3 regions of the Mesorhizobium sp. M0047 genome follow, and region 2 is predicted to be linked to each of the others. Evidence: riboswitches for the same ligand, from Rfam matches in the RefSeq annotation. Region 2 holds a riboswitch; each other region holds the start of a gene.

Region 1 (4,143 bases), on a different contig from region 2:
GCCCTTGATGAACTGGACGACGCCGACGCGCTTGCCGTAGCCGAGCATCCGCAACGCGAGACCGAAGGCGGCCGTCGTCTTACCCTTGCCCGGCCCGGTGTTGACGATCAGCAGCCCCTTCTCGACCGTCTTGCTCGCCACCTCGGCATCCTGCACCGTCTTGCGCTTGGCCATCTTGGCGCGGTGGCGTTCTTCGTCCTTATTGTCGACGTCGGTCATGTCATTTCACCTTCAGCGGAAGTCCCGCCACCATCAGCAGCACTGTGTCGGCGACGGCAGCGATCTGCTGGTTAAGCCGGCCGGCGGCATCGCGAAACCGGCGCGCCAGTGCGTTGTCAGGCACGATACCTTGCCCGACTTCATTGGACACCACGAACCAGGGCCCGCGCGGCCGCGACAGCACCTCCGCCAGTCGCCGGCATTCCAGCTCGAGATCATGTTCGGCCAGCATATGATTGGTCAGCCACAATGTCAGGCAGTCGACAAGCACCGGCTGGTTGTCGGGCAACGCCGCGAGCGCGCCGGCAAGATCGAGCGGTGCGTCGATGGTCGTCCAGCCTTCGCCGCGGCGTGAGCGGTGCAGCGCGATGCGCTCGCGCATCTCATCGTCATAGGCTTGCGCCGTCGCGATATAGGTCCATGGCGAGGGCAAGGCCGTCGCCAGGGTTTCGGCGTGGGGGGGGGGGGGGGGGGGGGGGGCCCGCCGGCGCGGCGGGGGGGGGGGGGGGGGGCGGGCGGGAGAGGGGAGACGGCGGGGGGGGGCGGGGGGGGGGGGGGGGGGGGCCGCCCCCGCCCCCCCCCCCCCACCGCCGATGAGGAAGGTCAGTGCCTTGCTGTCAGGCAAAGCTGTCGCGCAGGCTGGTCGCGGTGCCGGTGAAGCGGCCGCGCACCACGCCGACGACCGCGCCGAGCACCAGCCAGAACACCAGATTGGTCACTGTCACCGCCACCACGAACTGGTGGTGCAGGCCTTCGGGGATCGCCGTCTCGTAACTGCCGGGCTGCGGCGCGCCGACGATGTGCGGAGCGACGATCAAGGCCACAGCCAGGATCGCCAGCGGCAGCGACTTGCGGAAGGCGATCACGCCGAGCCCGGCCGCGGTCATCGCTACGGTCGCCCACCACCAGATCTGGCGCTCGGTCAGATCGGCCGCTGGCATGGCCGGCAGTTCCGGCGGCAGGCCTAGGCCCGGCGCCAGCGTGAACACGGCAAAGCCGGCCAGCCCCCAGAAGACGCCCTGGCGCCAGCCACCGATGCCGCCGGCGAATTCGGAAACCGCGACCAGGATCAAGGCGAAGCCGATGCCGGTGACGATGTTGGCAAGCACGCTGAAGGCGAAACGTTCGAAACCGTCTGCCGGCGCCCAACCCTCGTCTTCGGCGGCCGGGGCGGCTTCCGCTGCCGGAGCGGCAGAGCTCATGGCATTGCTATCCGTTGCGGCCGGAGCGGCATGGTCATGGTGATGCCCGCCGCCAGCCTGTTCGTAGACTTCCGCCTTCAGAATCAGCGGCACGGTAGCGTAGGCCTGCATGCCGGCGAGAACGACACCGGCCACGAGCCCTGCGATCGCCGCGATGAACACGACGTTGCGAAACAGGTTCATGATGTCAGATCCTCGTCAGTGGCAGGGAAACGCCATCGAATGGCGATAGTCGTGAGCCGCATTGTGGACCGCATCGATATGCGAGAAGCCGACAAAGCCCATCACGAAAACGCCGAGCAGCGCTGCAAGCGCGAGCTGCATGAAGCGCGACTGCGAGGAGACGGAGGCGCCGAGGGAGACGGAAGCAGTAGTCATGTCTTGTCCTTTCGCCCTCCACCCGAGGGCATCGAAGTCAGTTTCCTGTCGCCGGCAGGTCTCCTGGCTCGCGGATCAGCGCCCTTCCCCACCTTCCCGAAGAAGAAATCTTCAGTGGCATATGGAGAGGACTACCGCACACAGTTGCGGGGGCAGCCACGGCATTGGGCGAAACTCGCCCTCACCGCATTCCCTCTTGGCTCCAAAATGGAACCGACGACATTGCCGACTATAGGCAGAATCCTCGCCTCCAGCAAACCAAATTCCGGCGGCAACCATCGCGAATGCGTCGTGCCAGTGAGGGCCTCCGCTGCCGCAGGCACCTTGGCATGCGGCACTTCCACCAAAGCCCTGAAGATCAAAGCGATTTCGGCAGATAGCGCCACGTCACGAAGCCGCAGACCGCAGCCAGCAGGCCCAGCGTGACGAACACCGAGCCTAGGCCGAAAAACGCCAGCACCACCGAATAGACCAGCGGCGGCGTCAGTTCGGAAAAGTCGAGATAGGTCCGGTAGACCGCCGCCATCTGCGATCTTTCATAGGAGCGCACCGAGCGCATGAAGGCGGTCGAGCCGAGTGCGTCGAGCGCGATGGTGAAGAAGGCGCCGCCAAGCAGGAAGGCGCCGGTGAGCAGCGGCACGGTCTCGCCGACGAAGCCTGCCGCCAGCAGCATGGCCGACATGGCGAAATAGGCAAATGTCATCGTCCTGCGGCCGCCAAAGCGCTTTCCCGCCTTGCCCCAGAAGATGGCCATGAACAGCAGCGCGTTGCCGGCCGAAACCAGCACGCCGCCGGCCAGCTTGCCTTCGCCGGTGATGACCATGAACAGTGGCCCATAGACAAAGAAAGTCGTCCAGAAACAGGAGCGGCCGAAAGCGATCAGCCAGGCCAGTCTGAGCCTGGGCTGCGCGACGAAGCGGCCGATATTGGCGAGCGGGTTGACCGGGCGCGTCTTGCCCGGGCGGATCGACGGGTTGTCGCCGAGCCGGTAGGTCCAGAACAGCGCCAGCAAGGCCAGGGCGAAGATCGCCACGGCGCCATGCGCGGCATAGATGCCGAAGTGCGTGTAGAGGAAGATGCCGAGCGTCGGCCCGCCGGTCCACGCCAACATCGACCACGCCATGCGCAGCGATTCGGCCTGCATGAAATCGGTCTTGCGGATATGGTCCATGATATAGAGGTTGAGCGTGATCGACAGCGCGCTGGCGCCCATCACGCGGCACAGCATGCCGGCCAGTTGCCCGGCAAGCGTATGGGTGACGAAGAACAGCGAGCCGATGGCAAGCAGGCAGGCGCCAGCGGTGTAGACCCAGCGCCGCGCAAAGCGGCGGATCAGCATTGGCATGAAGAGCGTCACCGACAGGCCGAGCATCGCCACGACGGTGTAGAGGATCGAGACGATCTGCTCGTTGTGCAGGATCTCATAGGCCTGGATCGGGATGACGCTCGACACCGTGGCGCGGGCGAAGGATTCGACTGCATAGAGCGAGGCGAAGGTGCGCGCGTCCGCGGCCTTTAGGGCCGGAAGCCAGATCGGATGGCGCACATGGGTGGACATTGCTTCCCCAAAGCAGAATCTATCGGACCAAATCTGCCGTGGCGATCCCTGCGCCAATAAGAGGAAACCGACGCGTACCCGGCAAAAAACGAAGTCGGCCAAAGGCTTTCCGCCACTGGCCTAAAGCGGCGCCTGATCCTGTCCGCGTTGTCAGACGCCCGGCCTTCTTTTGCCCGGTGCAACCGTGATAGTCGTTTTGCGGGGCCGAAACAGAATGCGAGACCATGACCATCCAAACGCCGACCGCACCCGTCCAGGATCGACCAAGGCGCATCGTCGTCATCGACATCGTGCGCGGCATCGCGCTGATCGCCATGGCGAGCTACCATTTCACCTGGGATCTGGAATTCTTCGGCTACACTGATCCCGGCCTGACCGCCTTCGGCTGGTGGAAGATCTACGCGCGCTGCATCGCCTCGACCTTCCTGTTCCTGGTCGGCGTCAGCCTGTACCTCGCCCACGGCAAGAAAATCCGCTGGAACGGCTTCTGGAAGCGTTTCGCCATGGTCGCGGGAGCCGCGATCGCGATTTCGATCGTCACCCGCATCGCCACCCCGGACGGCTTCATCTTCTTCGGCATATTGCACGAGATTGCGCTGGCCAGCCTGCTCGGCCTGCTGTTTCTTCGCCTGCCGGCTTTGCTGACCATGGTGGTTGCCGCGCTGGTCATCGCGGCGCCGGTCTATTTGCGCTTCGAGGCCTTCGACCATCCATGGCTGTGGTGGGTCGGCCTGTCGGCGATCAATCCGCGTTCCAACGACTACGTTCCACTGTTCCCATGGTTCG
Region 2 (4,143 bases):
GTGTCCAATCTCATTTGGGGCTGGAGAGCAAGAACGGGGTCGTTTTCTCGGACCATGGCCAGACGCAATGCCAAAATTTTCCTATAGGTATCGATCCGAAGCAATTCGAACAGTGTGCCGCAGATTCGCTTGAGGCGCAGAAAGCCTACATTTCGCAGTTGAAACTTGGTGGAGCAAAGCTAGTTATCGGCGTCGATCGGCTCGACTACACCAAGGGCATCGACAATCGGATTAAAGCTTTCGATCTGCTGGCAGTCGAGCCGCAACGTGTCTCGCTCTTGCAAATCGCAACTCCCTCACGTGGCGACATCCAAGCGTACAGCGAATATCGGCGCGACGTCGAAAGACTCGTCAATCAAGTCAACAACCGGCATGGCACGGACGAGTGGATGCCGATTATCTATGAGAACAGGTCGTTCACCCAAGCTGAGATCGCGGGTCTTTACAGAGCCGCGCGTGTTTGCGTTGTGACGCCGTTGCGCGATGGCATGAATCTTGTGGCGAAAGAATACATTGCTGCACAAGATCCGAGCGACCCTGGCGTTCTGGTGTTATCGAAGTTTGCCGGCGCGGCCGAAGACTTCGGCGAGGACGCCCTGCTGGTAAATCCGAGGCTCTCCGACGAGATAGCTACCGCGATCTCAAGAGCGGCCAGCATGCCGCGCGAAGAACGCATCCAACGCTGGCGGAGGATGATGGACAAACTTGAAGCGTATACGATCCACCATTGGTCAGCGGACTTCGTTCGGCAACTGGACAGCAGCCGGGTTACGGTCCCTGCGGATCACTTCCACTATGTTGGCTTGGGCTGGATCAGCGAGGCCCAAATGCCTTCGTATCGGACCGAGCCAGAATTGCACACCGCGCTGACGCGTGCACTGGATAAAAACTGGGTCCTGCCGATCGTATGATGCAGAATATGAAGCACGCGAGCTTTGCCTGCATTTGCGCATCCCTCAATGCCGAGCGCTTGGAGAGAGAGATACTTATCCTGACCGCCTGAATGCGGCTTAAGCGGCTTATCGGGACCACAGTCGGGCTTTGCATCAGACCCTTGAGCCAGGCTCCGTCAGTGTGGTCTCTTGCCGCCGAGCGGAGTCATCACGATTGCCTAGTCACCCGTGATGACGACTGGCGTGCCAATTCCCCTCGGACCACGGTTTGGCGCTCACTCCGAGAAAACCGCTTCTACCACGCACGCACGGCTTGCGGCCGCATCGTTAAACATCGCCACCAATGCGATCTTCTGCATTCTAATGACGTTGTCACGCGCTTGAAGTCTTGTCCGAAATCCTTCATCGGCGACCTGCGAGGGATGTCGCAGCCCGACAGGGATCCATTAGTTGGACAATGGTGGCAGCGGAGCAGCGCCGCCAATGGGCGACTGAATATTTCACAATGTTAGACAAGCGTAAAAGCGAAATCACATAACGACATAAACATTTCGTTATGCGTCATTGACAAAAGAGCGGACTGCTGTGATTGTCTGCGTGTCGTGGTTCTCGCGTGCGGCGCTGCCGCAGCGGAGCTAAGAGGGAAGCCGGTGCAATGCCGGCGCTGCCCCCGCAACTGTTAGCGGCGAGCCAATCCCACTCATGTCACTGAGGCGAATACCCTCAGGAAGACGGGTAGAGGCTATGACCCCGCGAGCCAGGAGACCTGCCACGGCGAATTACGTCCACGGGCGGGGTGTCTCGGTGGCCGCTGCAAGCCGGCGTTCGTGCCGGCCTGCTAGCGCCTTCCTTGTCATCGACGCCCCAACCATCGGGGTATGACATGACTGACTCTCAGGAAATTCCTGTAGCAACGCTCGGCGTGCCGCGCTTCGGTCGTCGGCGAGAACTGAAATTCGCGCTTGAAAGCTACTGGTCCGGAACATCGTCCGCTGGCGACCTTCTCACGACGTCGAAGGCGCTCCGTGCCGCTAGCTGGGAAGAGCAGCGCCATCGCGGCGTGTCGAAAATCCCGTCGAACGACTTCTCGCTTTACGACCATGTGCTCGACACCGCAGCCATGGTCGGGGCCGTTCCATCCCGTTACGGCTGGAATAGCGGCGAGGTCCCACTTGACATCTACTTCGCAATGGCGCGCGGCAACCAGGGTCAGACGGAGGATTGTGGACACGCTGGTCACCAGGAGGAGGCTCATGGACCTGGTGTAACCGCGATGGAAATGACCAAGTGGTTTGACACCAACTACCACTACATTGTGCCGGAACTCGATGATGATCAGACGTTCGCCCTCTCGTCATCGAAGCCGGTCGATTACTTCCTCGAGGCTAAAGCTCTCGGCATCCACACACGCCCAGTCATCCTTGGACCCATCACCTTCCTCAAGCTGGCGAAATCGCCTGCCGAGGGGTTCGGTCCCATCGCGCTCCTACCGCGGCTGCTGCCCGTTTACGAGCAAGTCCTGCAGAGGCTGAAGCTGTCGGGAGCCGACTGGGTGCAGATCGATGAGCCAGCGCTTGTCCTCGATCTGAACCCGAACGAACGAGCTGCGTTCCAATTCGCCTATGGCCAGCTGTCGAAAGCCGCGCCCGAGCTGAAGATCATGCTGGCTACGTATTTCGGGTCGCTGGGAGACAATCTCGAAACCGCGGTTTCTCTACCCTTGGCCGGGCTGCATATTGATCTCGTGCGCGCTCCCGAGCAGCTGGAAACGGTGGGTCGGCTCGCTCCGAAGGATCTGGTGCTCTCGCTTGGCTTGATCGATGGCCGCAACGTCTGGCGTGCGAACCTGCCCGCCATTCTCGACCGCATCAAACCGATCGTCGCCGGCTGGCCCTTGGACCGCGTCGAGATCGCGCCTTCTTGCTCGATGCTGCATGTGCCGATCGATCTGCGCATGGAGACGGAACTCGACGCCGACATCAGGTCGTGGCTCGCCTTCGCGGCCCAGAAGACCGACGAGCTGGTCTTGCTGGCCCGGGCCCTGTCCCAAGGCAGGGATGCGGTGGCAGGCGCGTTGAAAGCGTCTGCCGAGGCTGCCGCCACGCGCGTGACATCCACGAGGATCCATGACCCGCTTGTTCAGGGGCGGATCGCTAGCATTGAGGACAGCGCGAAGCGACGAGAGAGCGCATTTGGCGAGCGCTCCAGAGTCCAAGCCGGCTCACTCGGGCTGCCGCCGTTCCCGACGACGACCATCGGGTCCTTCCCGCAGACGCCGCAGGTACGCAAGGCGCGGGCCGCTCATGCGAAGGGCCAGCTGAGCTATGTCGACTATGAGACGTTCCTGAAGAAGGAGATCGAGGCTGCAATTCGCTGGCAGGAAGAGATCGGGCTGGACGTGCTGGTGCACGGTGAGTTCGAGCGAAACGACATGGTACAGCATTTCGGCGAGCAGTTGTCCGGCTTCGCGCTCACCCAGCATGCCTGGGTACAAAGCTATGGGTCGCGCTACGTGCGTCCCCCCATCATTTTCGGCGACGTATCGAGGCGCAATCCGATGACAGTGCGCTGGTGGCAATTCGCCCAGTCGCTTACGGAAAAGCCCGTGAAGGGAATGCTCACAGGCCCAGTCACCATTCTCAACTGGTCTTTTGTTCGCGACGACGTACCCCGCTCCGAAGCCTGCCGCCAGATCGCGCTCGCCATCCGCGACGAAGTGACGGATCTCGAAAGGTCCGGCGCAAGGATGGTCCAGATCGATGAGGCCGCCTTTCGCGAAGGATTGCCACTGCGCCAATCTGATTGGAAAGTCTATCTCGACTGGGCTGTCGAATGTTTCCGGATCGCTTCAACGGGTGTAAAGGACGCGACTCAAATTCATACCCACATGTGCTATTCGGAGTTCAACGAGATCATTCAGGCGATCGCTGGAATGGATGCGGATGTCATTTCGATTGAGACGTCGCGCTCGAAGATGGAACTGTTGGACGCCTTCACGAGCTCCAAATATCCGAACGAAATCGGTCCCGGCGTCTATGATATTCACTCACCACGCGTCCCGGAAGTCGGCGAGATTTCGGACTTAGTCATGCTTGCCCGCGAGCGACTGTCCGACGGCCAACTGTGGATAAACCCGGACTGTGGCCTCAAAACACGCAAATGGGAGGAGGTCCGCCCTGCCCTCATTAACATGGTCGCTGCAGCACGCGCGCTCCGGCAGAAAGTGCAGGCGTGAGGCTTCTCTTGCTCA
Region 3 (4,143 bases), on a different contig from region 2:
AAGCTCAAGGAATCGATGCCCGCCACGACCATGATCTACGTCACCCATGACCAGGTCGAGGCGATGACGCTGGCCGACCGCATCGTTGTGCTCAAGGAAGGCCATATCGAGCAGGTCGGCACGCCTATGGATCTCTACAAGAAGCCCGGCAATCTGTTCGTTGCCCAGTTCATCGGCTCGCCGGCCATGAACATCCTGCCGGCGACCATCGAAAGGACCGGAAACCCGACTGTCGTCAGCCATGTCGGCGGGCGCAAGGCAACCGTGCCGATCACGACCCCTGCTTCGGCAAAGGGCGCCGCGGTGAGCTTTGGCGTGCGGCCGGAGGACCTGATCATTGCCAGCGGTGCGGACTATCTGTTCGAAGGGACGGTCGACTATGTCGAGCAGCTCGGCGAGGTCCAGCTTGTCTATGTCGACATCGGCCGCGCCGATCTGCCACTGGTGACCAAGCTGCCCGGCAATGTCGAGGTCAAGCGCGGCTCGACATTGCGGCTGAGCGCCAATGCCGAAGACCTGCATATCTTCGACACGGATGGGCGGTCCTTCGCGCTTCACGAAGCAGAGGCTAAGGCGGCCTGAGGTTCCATGATGAGACTGCACGTTGCAAAAACAAGAGCGGCGGGCCTGCCCGCCGCTCTTGTTTGGAGATCAGCTTCGGCTGTTAGCGGCCGAAGAGATTCCGGTCGCTGCCCTGAGGGGCGGACTTCGGTACGTCGCCCGACGAATTGAGCAGCTTGTAGACCGGCGAACCGGTGTCGCGCACCGAAGACGTCGGCGTGGTGTCGACGTTGGAGGTCGCCAGCTTGTTGATATCGGTGCCACCAACGTTGTCGTTGCGGGCATAGGCGCTGCCGGCGGCAATCAGAAGAGCGGCGGCAGTAAGAACAATCTTTTTCATTTTTGACACTCCGTATTCTCGAATTCGATGCTGCGGGTTAACCCGCAGCATCGCTGTCGGATGTTGGTTTTGATCGGATGTTAGTTGTTGCCGAACAGGTTGCGGTCGCTGCCATGGTTGACAGGCGCCTGCGTGGCCGGCTCCGACTTCTTGACGGAAGCCGTGTACGAGCTGTCGACGGCGGTGGTGGCAGGCTGGTTGGCGCCGTTCGAACCATAGTTGTCGCTAGCGGCGAAAGCGCTACCCGAGATGGCCAGAACAGCGGCGGTAGCAAGAATGATCTTCTTCATTTCAAGTCTCCTGAATTTTCTGGATTTCGCCAGGACGGCGGGCGAACCCGCTGTCAACTGGGAATTGGTTGTTAGTGGCCGAAGAGGTTACGGTCGCTGCCCTGGGCAGGCGTCTGAGCAGCCGGTTCCGACTTCTTGACCGAAGCGGTGTACGAGCTGTCGACGGCAGTGGCTGCCGGGGCGTTCGAACCGTAGTGGTCGCTGCCATTAGCGAAGGCGCTGCCGGAAATGGCCAGAACGGCGGCGGCAGTGAGAATGATCTTTTTCATTTTTTGTACTCCAGTATCTTCTTTTTCGTCCGTCTAGCGGCGTGTCTTGGAAATGAAATCGCGTCGTTCGGACAGCCCCGATGTGGGAGGGCATCCTCGCCTTTTCCAATCACGAAGTTGTTTCGTGTGGACCATGATTCCGCTACTTGAAATTGTGCCAAGGGCTTCCACACGCTACTTATTATTTATATTTTTCAATGGTTTAAGCAAAACCGTCCGCTGGATCACTAACTGTTGCCAAGGCCCGGCGTTCACAACGTCCTGCACGCACCGTCAACAGAAACGAACCGTTCGGTTCGATTTTAGAATCAGCTAATAGTCACTTTTCGAAACCGTTAGCCTTTTTTGGCCGCCAGCAAGGGTTGGCTTTCGAGGAGATTGCAAGTGGCGATGGCTGCCGAAGAGATAGGATTTCAGCCCGGCAATCGCCAACCCGAACGTTTCGCACGCGTGTCGCGCCGCATGGATACGATGTCGTTTTCATGCCGATGACGCGCCAGCGATCGTGGTTAGATCATGCCATCTCAGGTGCCGCTTCGTGACGACGGGGCGGAGAATTGGGAAGCCGGTCAAAATCCGGCGCTGCCCCCGCAACGGTGGTGGAGTTCAAGTCGCAACGGGAGACCACTGGGCAACTGCCTGGGAAGGTGTCGCGATCGTCCGCAAGGACAACTCCAAAGCCCGGAAACCAGCCCGAGATTTCTAGACTCGACTGATCGCGGTGGGCGATCAAGAGGTGGATAGTGCATGCACGGCGCCTCGCCGGCCTGCGTCCAATCCTTCCTCCGTCACCACCAGTTCAGTCCTTAGATAACGAGGACAGGACATGGATATTCGCAACGACATGCTGAGGCTCTTGAACAGCCGTCGGCAAGGCTTTTCGCTAGAGCAGCCCTTCTACACCGATCCAGACTACTTCAAGCTGGACATGGAGCTGATCTGGTATCGCGATTGGCTGTTCATCGGCCATGATTGCGAGCTGCCGAAGCCGGGCAGCTACATTACCGTGCAGATCGGCGACTATCCGGTTGTTCTTGTCCGTGACCAGCAAGGCAAGATCAACGCCTTCCACAATTCCTGCCGCCATCGCGGCAGTCGCGTCTGCAACACCGACAAGGGTACTGCGGCAAAGCTTGTCTGTCCCTATCACCAGTGGACCTATGAGCTCGACGGCCGCTTGCTGTTCGCCCGTCAGATGGCCGACGGTTTCGACAAGAGTGAGTTCAGTCTGAAGCCGGTCGCCTGCGAGAGCGTCGGCGGCTATATCTTCATCTGCCTGGCCAAGGAGCCAGCGGATTTCGCGCCGATGCGGGCGATGATCGAACCTTATCTGCTGCCGCACCGGTTGCGGGAAGCAAAGGTCGCCTTCGAGAGCACGATCATCGAGAAGGGCAACTGGAAGTTGGTCTGGGAAAACAACCGCGAGTGCTATCACTGCGTCGCCAATCATCCCGAGTTGTGCAAGACCTTCCCCGAGGCTCCGACCGTGACCGGCGTCAACGGCGCCGACAGCGACCCCGAAATGGTCGCGCATTGGGCCAAATGCGAGGCCGTCGGACTGCCGAGCATATTCCGCATCGATCCGGCCGGGCAGTATCGCGCCACCCGCGCGCCGCTGCTGCGCGATGCCGTCAGCTACACCATGAGCGGCAAGCTGGCGGTGAAGAAGAACCTCTCCGACGCTGTCTCCGCCGATCGCATCGGCACCTTGATGCACTATCACTATCCGACGACATGGAACCACATCCTTATCGATCACGCGGTGACGTTCCGGGTGGTGCCGATCAGCGCCACGGAAACGGCAGTGACGACGAAATGGCTGGTGCACAAGGACGCGGTCGAGGGTGTCGACTACACCATCGAAGACCTTACCCATGTGTGGACCGAAACCAACGACCAAGACCGCCGCATCGTTGAGGAAAATGCCCTCGGCATCCTGTCGCCCGCCTATGAACCAGGCCCCTATTCGGAGCTGCATGAGGGTGGCGTGATCCAGTTCGTCGAATGGTACGCGTCGTTCATCGGCCCGCGCCTCGCCGAAGGTGGAAGGCCGGCGCTGCGCAGCGTCGCCTAGTTGCATCACATGCACAAAACATGAGGGACAAGAGAGGATGAATGCGATGACGGATCTTGGCCTCTATCGCCATCTCGACCAGATGACGCCCTGGAACGACAGGCTGCAGGTGCTGGAGGTGATCGGCGTCAGCGACGAAGCGCCTGACGTCAAGACCTTCACCTTCCGCTCCGACAACCAGACCTGGTTCCGCTACAAGCCGGGCCAGTTCGTGACGTTGGAACTGCCGACTGCGGACGGGCCGCTGATGCGCACCTATACGCTGTCGTCCTCGCCATCGCGGCCGTTCTCGATCGCAGTGACGGTGAAGGCGCAAGCCGGCAGCACCGGCACGCGATGGATGTTTGACCATCTGACGCCCGGCTCGCACGTCAAGGCCTATGGGCCGACCGGCGATTTTTCGCTGCACAGTCACCCGGCGGCCAAATATCTGTTCATTTCGGCCGGATCCGGCGTGACGCCGATGATGTCGATGCTGCGCTGGCTGAACGACTGTGCGCCATGGACCGATGTCGGCTTCGTCAATTGCGCGCGCCGCCCGGAAGAGATCATTTTCCGCAAGGAGCTCGAACTGCTCGGCAGCCGCATGCCGGGCTTGTCGCTCGGTTT

The links. A riboswitch is a leader RNA that binds a small molecule or an ion and turns the genes downstream of it on or off. The one in region 2 is predicted to bind cobalamin.
Region 1: it holds a riboswitch for cobalamin, as region 2 does, so the genes downstream of both, NKJ89_RS13035 (CbtB domain-containing protein) here and metE (5-methyltetrahydropteroyltriglutamate--homocysteine S-methyltransferase) in region 2, are expected to answer to the same signal.
Region 3: it holds a riboswitch for cobalamin, as region 2 does, so the genes downstream of both, NKJ89_RS14150 (aromatic ring-hydroxylating oxygenase subunit alpha) here and metE (5-methyltetrahydropteroyltriglutamate--homocysteine S-methyltransferase) in region 2, are expected to answer to the same signal.

What each region holds. Positions count from the first base shown of each region.
Region 1 is NZ_JAMYUW010000011.1:69,143-73,285, forward strand. It holds gene cobO (cob(I)yrinic acid a,c-diamide adenosyltransferase) at 1-219, opposite strand, end outside; gene cobU (bifunctional adenosylcobinamide kinase/adenosylcobinamide-phosphate guanylyltransferase) at 221-664, opposite strand; gene NKJ89_RS13030 (CbtA family protein) at 837-1,604, opposite strand; gene NKJ89_RS13035 (CbtB domain-containing protein) at 1,620-1,799, opposite strand; cobalamin riboswitch at 1,836-2,032, opposite strand; gene NKJ89_RS13040 (MFS transporter) at 2,158-3,357, opposite strand; gene NKJ89_RS13045 (heparan-alpha-glucosaminide N-acetyltransferase) at 3,582-4,143, shown strand, end outside.
Region 2 is NZ_JAMYUW010000042.1:21,211-25,353, reverse strand. It holds gene NKJ89_RS28750 (alpha,alpha-trehalose-phosphate synthase (UDP-forming)) at 1-911, shown strand, start outside; cobalamin riboswitch at 1,480-1,681, shown strand; gene metE (5-methyltetrahydropteroyltriglutamate--homocysteine S-methyltransferase) at 1,777-4,128, shown strand.
Region 3 is NZ_JAMYUW010000012.1:89,542-93,684, reverse strand. It holds gene NKJ89_RS14170 (ABC transporter ATP-binding protein) at 1-582, shown strand, start outside; gene NKJ89_RS14165 (DUF680 domain-containing protein) at 665-901, opposite strand; gene NKJ89_RS14160 (DUF680 domain-containing protein) at 982-1,191, opposite strand; gene NKJ89_RS14155 (DUF680 domain-containing protein) at 1,263-1,460, opposite strand; cobalamin riboswitch at 1,970-2,171, shown strand; gene NKJ89_RS14150 (aromatic ring-hydroxylating oxygenase subunit alpha) at 2,287-3,534, shown strand; gene NKJ89_RS14145 (FAD-binding oxidoreductase) at 3,581-4,143, shown strand, end outside.